Regions from separate parts of the Streptomyces sp. NBC_01428 genome, predicted to be linked through region 1. Evidence: riboswitches for the same ligand, from Rfam matches in the RefSeq annotation. Region 1 holds a riboswitch; each other region holds the start of a gene.

Region 1 (2,192 bases):
CCCGAAGGGCCTCGATGTCGGCGCTCAGGGACGGCGGGAGCAGGGTGGGTGCGTGGCCCGCCGCGTGTCCGGACGGCAGGCCCGTGAGATCGCGGAGGATGTCGGAGGTGTCGTTGCTGACGATGCGTCCGGTCCAGCGGTCGCAGAGCGCGGGTGCCGTGAACGGTCCGTCGTAGTGGTGCTCGGTGGCCTCGTAGGCGCGGCGCAGCGAGGCGAAGGCGTCGGGTGTTCCGGCGGGGTGGGTGAGCAGCGTCGTGGCGACCGAGTTCGTCAGTCCCAGCAGGCCGAGGGTGATGGAGATGCGCAGCGAGCGCGGACAACTCGCCGCCAGATACACCTCGTAGCGGTGCGGCGCCGGGTAGAAACCGCCGGCCAGACCGACTCCGATGCGGCTGTGGGCGGCGCGGGGGAGGGGCGGTGCGGACGCCTGGGAGCGGGCGGCCGAAGGCGACGGACCCCGGCCGCCGGCCGGGGCGAAGGGGTCGTCTCCATCACCGGTGCGGGTGGTCGTACTCTGGCCGCAGGGACGGGATCCGGCTGTGCTGGAACCGCGCGAAGCTGTCTCGGGCATGACTCTCCCTAGGGGGAACGAGGAAGCCATCGCCGCCTTGTGGGCATGGGCGATGAGCGGCTGAAGGCGAAGCGACCGCGCCGAGCGCGCGGGCCAGGACCGAAACGGGCCGGCAGCGGATCAGTAGGCGCTGGAGACGCGCAACAGATCGATGTGCAGGCGCCTCGTCAGGTCGTTCCTCGGCATTCTCACCGGTCCCACCTCCGGGGCTCGCGGAACGCGAGACCACGCTTGCCCCACCGCACCGGCGGGACCCGGTCGTCACCCGGGGCACCCCGTCGCGGTGGAAGGGTTGCCTGTCAGCGAGCCGGGGCCGATGACCACAGGAGCGGGCGAACCCGCGCCGTGGGCGCTGACAATCGTGACCGTCCATGCCAGTCTCGATGCGCCCCGCGGCGCCGTCAAGAAGGCGGGTGACGCGGTCTCACCTGGTGGGCACCCGCATTGACATTCTTTTCCGGCCGGGCCTAACGTGCGGCCCACAACGAGATGCCCCAGGGCCGGAGAAGTGATGGTGACGGCGATGTACGCAGCTGACGGGACGGCCGCATGGCGGCGCCTCGGCCGCGACGTGCTGTGCGCGGACCGCTCCGTCGACCTGCTGCGCGTCAACAGCGCACTGTGTACGGGCATGTGTCGCACCCTCCGCCAAGGCTGACGGTTCTTCTTCCGCGTCTCTGACGACCACCGCTGTCGCGGTGTCCCCCTCTCCGTCCAGCCCCCGTTCCCCGTGCGCCCGTGTCCCGTCATGTGCTGAGCCCTCACGGCTCCACATCACGCTGCCGCTCGCCGTGGTCCGGGGTGTCCGAATCCGCTGGAGCTCTCCATGAGTGAATCTCCGAGCATAGCTGTGTCCTCCGGATCAGCGCCGCCCGCCGAGGTGATCCCCCGTTCCGACGTCCCCGCCGCGCCGAAGCCCCTGACGGCTCAGCGCGTCCTACCGCTCCGGCGTCCCGGCCGCTGGATCATCACGGCCGTCGTGCTCGTCCTGGTGGCCCAGGCCGCCCACGGCCTGGTGACCAACCCCTTCTACCAGTGGGACCGCTTCCAGTACTGGTTCCTGCGCCCGACGATCCTCGACGGTCTGCTCATCACTCTCGAAGTCGCCGTGTACAGCGCGGTGTTGGGCCTGCTGGGCGGCATCCTGCTGGCGCTCGCCCGGCTCTCGCCGAGTCCGGTGCTCCGCGCCGTGAGCTGGGTCTACACCTGGCTCTTCCGCTCGGTGCCGCTCATCGTCGTCCTGCTGTTCCTGTACAACTTCAGCGCCCTGTACAAGACGCTGAGTGTCGGAGTGCCGTTCGGGCCGGCCTTCTTCTCCTTCGACGAGTCCCGGCTCGCCACCGACATGGCCGTCGCCGTCATCGGCCTCAGCCTCAACGAAGCGGCGTACGCCTCCGAAGTGGTACGCGGCGGCCTCCTCTCGGTCGACCAGGGCCAGCACGAGGCGGCCTCCGCGCTGGGCCTGCCGAAGCGGTACCAGTTCGCGAGGATCGTCTTCCCGCAGGCACTGCGCTCCATCACCCCCAACTACGTCAACCAGCTGATCGGCCTGATCAAGGGCACCTCCCTGGTCTTCTACGTCTCCCTGCTGGACCTCTTCGGTTCCGTGCAGAGCATGGGC
Region 2 (2,192 bases), 1.8 Mb from region 1:
AGAAGGTTGTCGAAGCCCTCTTCGGTGAGCGCCTTGCAGGCCGACGCGATGGAGTAGGCGCCGATCACGTTCGGCGAGCCGGCCTCGTGGCGGGCCGCGCTGTCGTGCCACTCGACGTCCACGCCGCCGTCCGCGCGCCGGGTGACCTTGCGGCTGGCGCCGCCACCGGCGAGGTAGGGGTCGGCCTCGCGGAGCCAGTCGGAGCGGCCCGCGAGGACACCGGAGCCGAACGGCGCGTACAGCTTGTGGCCGGAGAAGGCGACCCAGTCGACGTCGAGGTCCTGGACGGACACCGGGTGGTGCGGGGCGAGCTGGGCGGCGTCGAGGACGATCCGGGCGCCGTGGGCGTGCGCGGCTGCGGCGAGCTCCCGCACCGGCCACAGCTCCCCGGTGACGTTCGAGGCGCCGGTGACGCAGACGAGGGCCGGTCCGTGGGGGTCACGGGCCGCGAGGGCGTGCTCCAGGGTCGCGACGGCCTCGCCGGGGGTGCGCGGGGCGTTCAGGTACGTCACCCGGGCGTCGCGCCAGGGCAGCAGCGAGGCGTGGTGCTCGGTCTCGAAGACGAAGACCTGGCAGTCGGCCGGGAGCGCGGCGGCGAGCAGGTTGAGCGAGTCCGTGGTGGAGCGGGTGAAGACGACCTGGTCGTCGGCCCGGCAGTCGAGGAACTCCGCGACGGTCCTGCGGGCGTTCTCGAAGAGGTCGGTGGACAGCTGCGAGAGGTACCCGGCACCGCGGTGGACGCTGCCGTAGTACGGGGCGTACGCGGCGACGTCGTCCCACACCCGCTGGAGGGCGGGGGCGCTGGCGGCGTAGTCGAGAGCGGCGTAGCTGACCTCGCCGCCGGTGACGAGCGGCACGGTGACGTCGCGGCCGAGGACGGGCAGCGGGGCACAGACGGAGGTGTCGGCGGCGGTGGTGGTGACAGACATGGCGGGCTCCTGTGAGGCAGGCGGGATCGCCGCGCGAGCCGGCCGCCCGGAGGCAGCGCTCGGCGCAGGAAGGGGAGAAAAGGGTGTGCGGAGGCGGGGCTCGGCGCCCTATCGCATTCGCTTGCTCACAGAAGGCTCCCTCGAACGACCAGGACCCCTGGTTACGTCCACTCGAAAGAGTGGGAGGGGTCCGCGCTTGCCGTAGACCTCGCTGCCTACGGCCTGGTCTTCACCCGGGGCACCCCGCCACGGACGGAGGGTTGCCGGACAGCCGGCCGGGGCCTGATGGCTGTCGCTCATGACCTGGTACAGCATCTTGCCAGAAGATCTTCGACGCGCAAGGCGCGGTCCGAATTGTGGACCGCGCCTTGCGTCACGCCGGCGTCGCTCAGGCGTTGCTGGCCGCCACCCACCGGTCGAGGGTGCGCTTCGCGGCCCCGGAGTCGATCGCCTCCGCCGCCTTCGCCATACCGGCCCGGAGCTGGTCCGCGAGGGGCGCGTCGGCCGGCGACAGGGCCACCAGGGCGGCCGCCGAGTTCAGCAGCACGGCGTCGCGCACCGGCCCGGTCTCGCCGTCCAGCAGCCGCCGGGCGACCTCCGCGTTGTACGCGGCGTCGGCTCCGCGCAGCGCCTCCACCGGAACGACGTCGAGGCCGACGTCGCGGGGGTGGAAGTGCTCCTCCGTGACCTTGCCGTCGCGGACCACCCAGACCCGGGAGCCGGCGGTGGTGGTCAGCTCGTCGAGGCCGTCGTCGCCGCGGAAGACGAGCGAGGAGTTGCCGCGCTCGGCGAAGACGCCCGCCACGATGGGCGCCATCCGGGGGTCGGCGACCCCGACCGCCTGGGCCTTGACCCGGGCCGGATTCGTCAGCGGTCCGAGCACGTTGAAGGTCGTCCGGATGCCGAGCTGTCCGCGCGCCGCCGCCACATGGCGCAGCGCCGGGTGGAACTTGACCGCGAAGCAGAAGGTGATCCCGGCCTCCTCGGCCACCTCCGCGACCCGCTTCACCGTCAGCTGGAGATTGACGCCGAGCTTCTCCAGGACGTCCGAGGAGCCGGACGCGGAGGACGCGGCCCGGTTGCCGTGCTTGACGACCTTGGCGCCGGTGCCGGCCACCACGATCGAGGACATGGTGGAGATGTTGACGGTCTTCGCGCCGTCGCCGCCCGTGCCGACGATGTCGACGGTCCGCCCGGGCACCTCGATCACGTTGGCGTGCTCGTACATCGCCCGGACCAGGCCGGAGATCTCCTGGACGGTCT
Region 3 (2,192 bases), 3.3 Mb from region 1:
CCATGCGGCCCAGGGCCTGGCCGTCCTGGTGGCGGTGCTTGCGCACCCCCACGTCGACCTGGGCGAGGGCGTCCAGGCCCACCAGGTGCAGCGCGTCGACGAGCATGCCCAGCTCCACGCCGTACCCGACCGGGAACGGCAGCTGTTCGAGCAGCGAGCGCCGGGCCGCGTACTCCCCGCCGAGCGGCTGCACGAAGCCCGCGAGCTGCGGCCAGTGCATGTTCAGCAGGGGGCGGGCCATCAGCTCGGTGACCCGGCCGCCCTGCCCGGCGGCGCCGCCCAGCGGACGGTCGTACATCGCCTTGACGAGATCGACGCCCGGGTCCGTGAGCAGGGGGCCCACGATCCCGAGGACGAAGTCGGACGAGAACTCCTTGAGGTCCGCGTCGATGAAACAGACGATGTCGCCGCTCGTCACGAGCAGCGACCGCCACAGCACCTCGCCCTTGCCGGGCACGGCCGGCAGGCTGGGCAGGATGTCGTCGCGGTGCACCACTCTGGCGCCCGCGGCGGCGGCGACCGCGGACGTGCGGTCCGTGGAGCCCGAGTCGACGACGACGATCTCGTCGACGAGGGGCACCTGCTGCATCAGGTCGTGGCGGATGATCGAGACGATCTCGCCGACGGTCTCCTCCTCGTTGAGCGCGGGCAGCACCACGCTGACCGTCGACCCGGAGGTGCGTTTCGCGGCCATGATCTTGTGGAGCGGGCGGTCGGTCAGGGACCAGGAGCGTGTGCTCAGCCAGCGGTCGACTTCATTCAGCACGGTCTGCGGCTCCTCACTGTCTGATCACACGCTCTCATCAGCGTGCCCGCTGCGGCCAGCGGCTGATCGCTTGCCGTCGTCTCGCGGTTCGGACGACTGCTTCAACTGTCCTGGCCTTCGGTTACAGTCTTGAACAACGCTGATGACCATCGCATGTCCTGGATCATCGGCACGCAATATGCTCAACAGTTCAACAATCGAATACCGCTCATCCAGAGGGGCAGAGGGATACGGCCCGTTGAAGCCCCGGCAACCCTCCAGCCGGTCTCGTACCGATCGCCAGACGATCGCGTCGCGAGGCTCCCGGCTAGGGAAGGTGCCAAATCCGTCTCACGGCGAAGTGCGTCGTGAGGAAGATGAGGAGAAAGGGCCTCGCCTCCATGGCTGCGCAGACAGTTGCAAGCACCACGAACTCCGCAGAAGCGGTCGATCTCGGCCCGGCCGCGGCGCTTTCCTGCCGCGAGTGCGGACACCGCGTCCCCCTCGGTCCGGTCTTCGCCTGCGAGGAGTGTTTCGGCCCGCTGGAGATCGCGTACGACTTCTCGGCCTACGAAACCGAAGAACTCCGCAAGCGCATCGAAGCGGGACCCGCGAACATCTGGCGCTACGCGCCGCTGCTGCCCGTCCCCGCGGACGTGGCGGACAAGCCGAACATCAACCCGGGCTGGACCAAGCTCGTGCAGGCCGACAACCTGGCCCGCGAGCTCGGCGTCGAGACCGGCAAGCTGTTCGTCAAGGACGACTCCGGCAACCCGACGCACTCCTTCAAGGACCGCGTCGTCGCCCAGGCCATCGAAGCGGCCCGCGTCTTCGGCTTCACCACCCTCTCCTGCTCCTCCACGGGCAACCTCGCCGGCGCCGTCGGCGCGGCGGCGGCCCGCGCCGGCTTCCGCTCCTGCGTGTTCATCCCGCACGACCTGGAGCAGGGCAAGGTCGTCATGGCCGCGGTCTACGGCGGCGAGCTGGTCGGCATCCAGGGCAACTACGACGACGTGAACCGCTTCTGCTCCGAGCTGATCGGCGACCCGGCCGGCGAGGGCTGGGGCTTCGTCAACGTCAACCTCCGCCCGTACTACGCCGAGGGCTCCAAGACGCTGGCGTACGAGATCTGCGAGCAGCTCGGCTGGAAGCTGCCGGACCAGCTCGTCGTGCCGATCGCCTCCGGCTCCCAGCTCACGAAGATCGACAAGGGCCTCCAGGAGCTGATCAAGCTCGGACTCGTCGAGGACAGGCCCTACAAGATCTTCGGCGCCCAGGCCGAGGGCTGCTCGCCGGTCTCCGTCGCCTACAAGGCCGGCCACGACGTGGTCCGTCCGCAGAAGCCGGACACCATCGCCAAGTCGCTCGCCATCGGCAACCCCGCCGACGGGCCCTACGTGCTCGACATCGCGCGGCGCACCGGCGGTGCCGTGGAGGACGTGAACGA
Region 4 (2,192 bases), 7.7 Mb from region 1:
CGTCGGCGCGGCACGGCGGGGCGCGCGGTTCGCGTTGGTGGGCGCGCTCTCCGGGCAGCTGTCGGCCGACCGCGACGGCACCACCGCGCCCGCGGAGGTCGACACGTTCCGTGTCATCACACTGGGGATCACGCTGCGGGGACTCAGCAGCTCAGATCTCGGTGAAGCGGCCGAGGAGTGGAACACGCGCTTCGGGGACTGGCTGCGCTCCGGTGAGATCGTCTTCCCCCACGTCCGGATCGCGGGCATTGATCGCGCGCCCCGGGCGTTGCAGGAACTGTTCGAGGGGCGGCACATCGGAACCGTCGTCGTGGACGTCACGTAGCGGTCGGCTCCGCGGGACCGTGGACTCCCGCGTCCTCGAGGGTCGTCGACGCGGCACCGGGTGAAAGCGGGGAGCGGATGCGGATCGGGGATGCGGCGGCAGCGGCCGGCACGACAGCACGTGCGCTGAGGTTCTACGAGGAGCGCGGGTTGCTGCCACCAGCGCGGCGCACGGCGGCCGGGCAGCGTGAGTACGGTCCCGGCGACGTCGCCCGGGTGAGGGTGATCCGGGACCTGCTCGCCCTCGGCCTGACGGTGGAGGACCTGTGCGGCCTCGCCGACCGCATCCCCCTGCTCGTCGACGACCCGCGCAGACGGTGTTCCGGCGGTACGGACAGTCCCGGAACCAGCGTCGTCCACCGCCGACTGGCCGCGCTGGACGCCGAGATCGACCGTCTCACCCGGCTGCGCACCCGTCTGGCCGCTCGGACCGGCCGCACGACCGACCGATCCTGAGCGGCACGTCGGACGGCGGCGGCGCGGTGGGTGCCGCCTTCGCGATCGGTCACGACGGCCGGTGTCCGGCCCCTTGGGGACCGCGCCAAGGCCCGCACGATCAGGGCCAGTTGTTGCGGCCGCATGAAATCCCTCGGCCCGACGTGCTGCGGCTGCTGGGCCGACGCCCTTCGCCGCGATCTCGTCATTGACGGATCGGAGAATCGATTCGTACGATCGCGACCGGCATTGAGTGTCAGCGTCAAGCCCTGGCTCGCTGACCGGCAACCCTCCTCCGCGGTGGGGTGCTCCAGGTGAAAGCCCGGCGTGGTCGCCCGACCCCGCAAGCGCGAACCCGCCCCGGCAGGGGGCCGAGACAGGGAGGCCCGGCGTGCGGAACGACAGCAGCGACCTGAGCGCCTCGATCGCGGCCGCGGCGATGTTCTCCGGGTTCTCGCGCCGCCGCCACATCGACCTGGAGCGCTCCGCCAGCTGCCTGTGTCGCGGCTGACGACACGCTCGGCCGGCCGACGCACGTAGTCGGCTCCTTCCTGAGGCTGCGAGCAACAGCCCCTGTTCCCCCCGGCGTTGTGAGGTCGGCGTACGCACCGCGCACGCGCCGTCGACGCACCCCTTCCCCGCCCGGCCGGGCCCCGACGCTTCGTCCGGGCCCGGACCCGAGCCACCGAACCGACTTTGTCGTCCGATCGGTGCCGCCCGTCCACGGCTGCGCCGTCCCGCTTCGCCCTGTCCGCACCGGACCGGCGCAGCGACTCTGGAGTAGGAGAACCCCTTCCGTGACATCCCACCCGGACACCCGATCCGCCCGATGGACGGCAGCCGCCGCTGTCGTGACGAGCGGCATCCTGCTGAGCGGCTGCTCGTCGAGTGACGGCACCGGTTCGAGCGGCACCGACGGCCGGGCCAGGTCCGGTGGCACGCTGACCTTCGCGGTGGGGTCCGACGCCGGGTGCGTGGACCCGCAGCAGGTGGGCAGCAACGACAGCATCTACTCGGTGCGCCAGGTCGTCGACTCGCTGACCGACCAGGACCCCAGGACCGGCAAGATCGTGCCCTGGCTGGCGAAGAGCTGGGACATCAGTTCCGACACGACGACGTTCACCTTCCACCTGCGGTCGGGCGTGACGTTCAGCGACGGCTCCCGGCTGACCGCCCAGGTGGTCAAGGACAACTTCGACGCCGTACCGAAGCTCGGCGCCCTGGCCACCCTCGCCCAGGGCTACCTGAGCGGGGTGCGGAACACCGAGGTGGTCGATCCGAGCACCGTCCGGGTGACGTTCAAGAAGCCCAACGCACAGTTCCTCCAGGCCACTTCGACCCACTCGCTGGGCATCGAGTCGTCGGCGAGCGTGAAGCTGAGCCCGCAGGAGAAGTGCAGCAAGGGAGTGGCCGGCTCGGGGCCCTTCACGCTG

The links. A riboswitch is a leader RNA that binds a small molecule or an ion and turns the genes downstream of it on or off. The one in region 1 is predicted to bind S-adenosylmethionine.
Region 2: another riboswitch for S-adenosylmethionine. It lies ahead of OG406_RS28610 (aminotransferase class V-fold PLP-dependent enzyme); the one in region 1 lies ahead of OG406_RS36760 (putative leader peptide).
Region 3: another riboswitch for S-adenosylmethionine. It lies ahead of thrC (threonine synthase); the one in region 1 lies ahead of OG406_RS36760 (putative leader peptide).
Region 4: another riboswitch for S-adenosylmethionine. It lies ahead of OG406_RS02965 (putative leader peptide); the one in region 1 lies ahead of OG406_RS36760 (putative leader peptide).

The regions. Positions count from the first base shown of each region.
Region 1 covers NZ_CP109499.1:8,410,306-8,412,497, forward strand. The annotation lists gene OG406_RS36755 (glutathione S-transferase C-terminal domain-containing protein) at 1-571, opposite strand, end outside; gene OG406_RS36760 (putative leader peptide) at 692-757, opposite strand; SAM riboswitch class IV at 794-938, opposite strand; gene OG406_RS36765 (hypothetical protein) at 1,095-1,229, shown strand; gene OG406_RS36770 (amino acid ABC transporter permease) at 1,398-2,192, shown strand, end outside.
Region 2 covers NZ_CP109499.1:6,616,727-6,618,918, reverse strand. The annotation lists gene OG406_RS28610 (aminotransferase class V-fold PLP-dependent enzyme) at 1-929, opposite strand, end outside; SAM riboswitch class IV at 1,117-1,233, opposite strand; gene trpD (anthranilate phosphoribosyltransferase) at 1,318-2,192, opposite strand, start outside.
Region 3 covers NZ_CP109499.1:5,115,403-5,117,594, forward strand. The annotation lists gene OG406_RS22265 (glucosyl-3-phosphoglycerate synthase) at 1-766, opposite strand, end outside; SAM riboswitch class I at 972-1,129, shown strand; gene thrC (threonine synthase) at 1,147-2,192, shown strand, end outside.
Region 4 covers NZ_CP109499.1:693,191-695,382, forward strand. The annotation lists gene OG406_RS02955 (MDR family NADP-dependent oxidoreductase) at 1-325, shown strand, start outside; gene OG406_RS02960 (MerR family transcriptional regulator) at 403-780, shown strand; SAM riboswitch class IV at 1,005-1,115, shown strand; gene OG406_RS02965 (putative leader peptide) at 1,151-1,270, shown strand; gene OG406_RS02970 (ABC transporter substrate-binding protein) at 1,557-2,192, shown strand, end outside.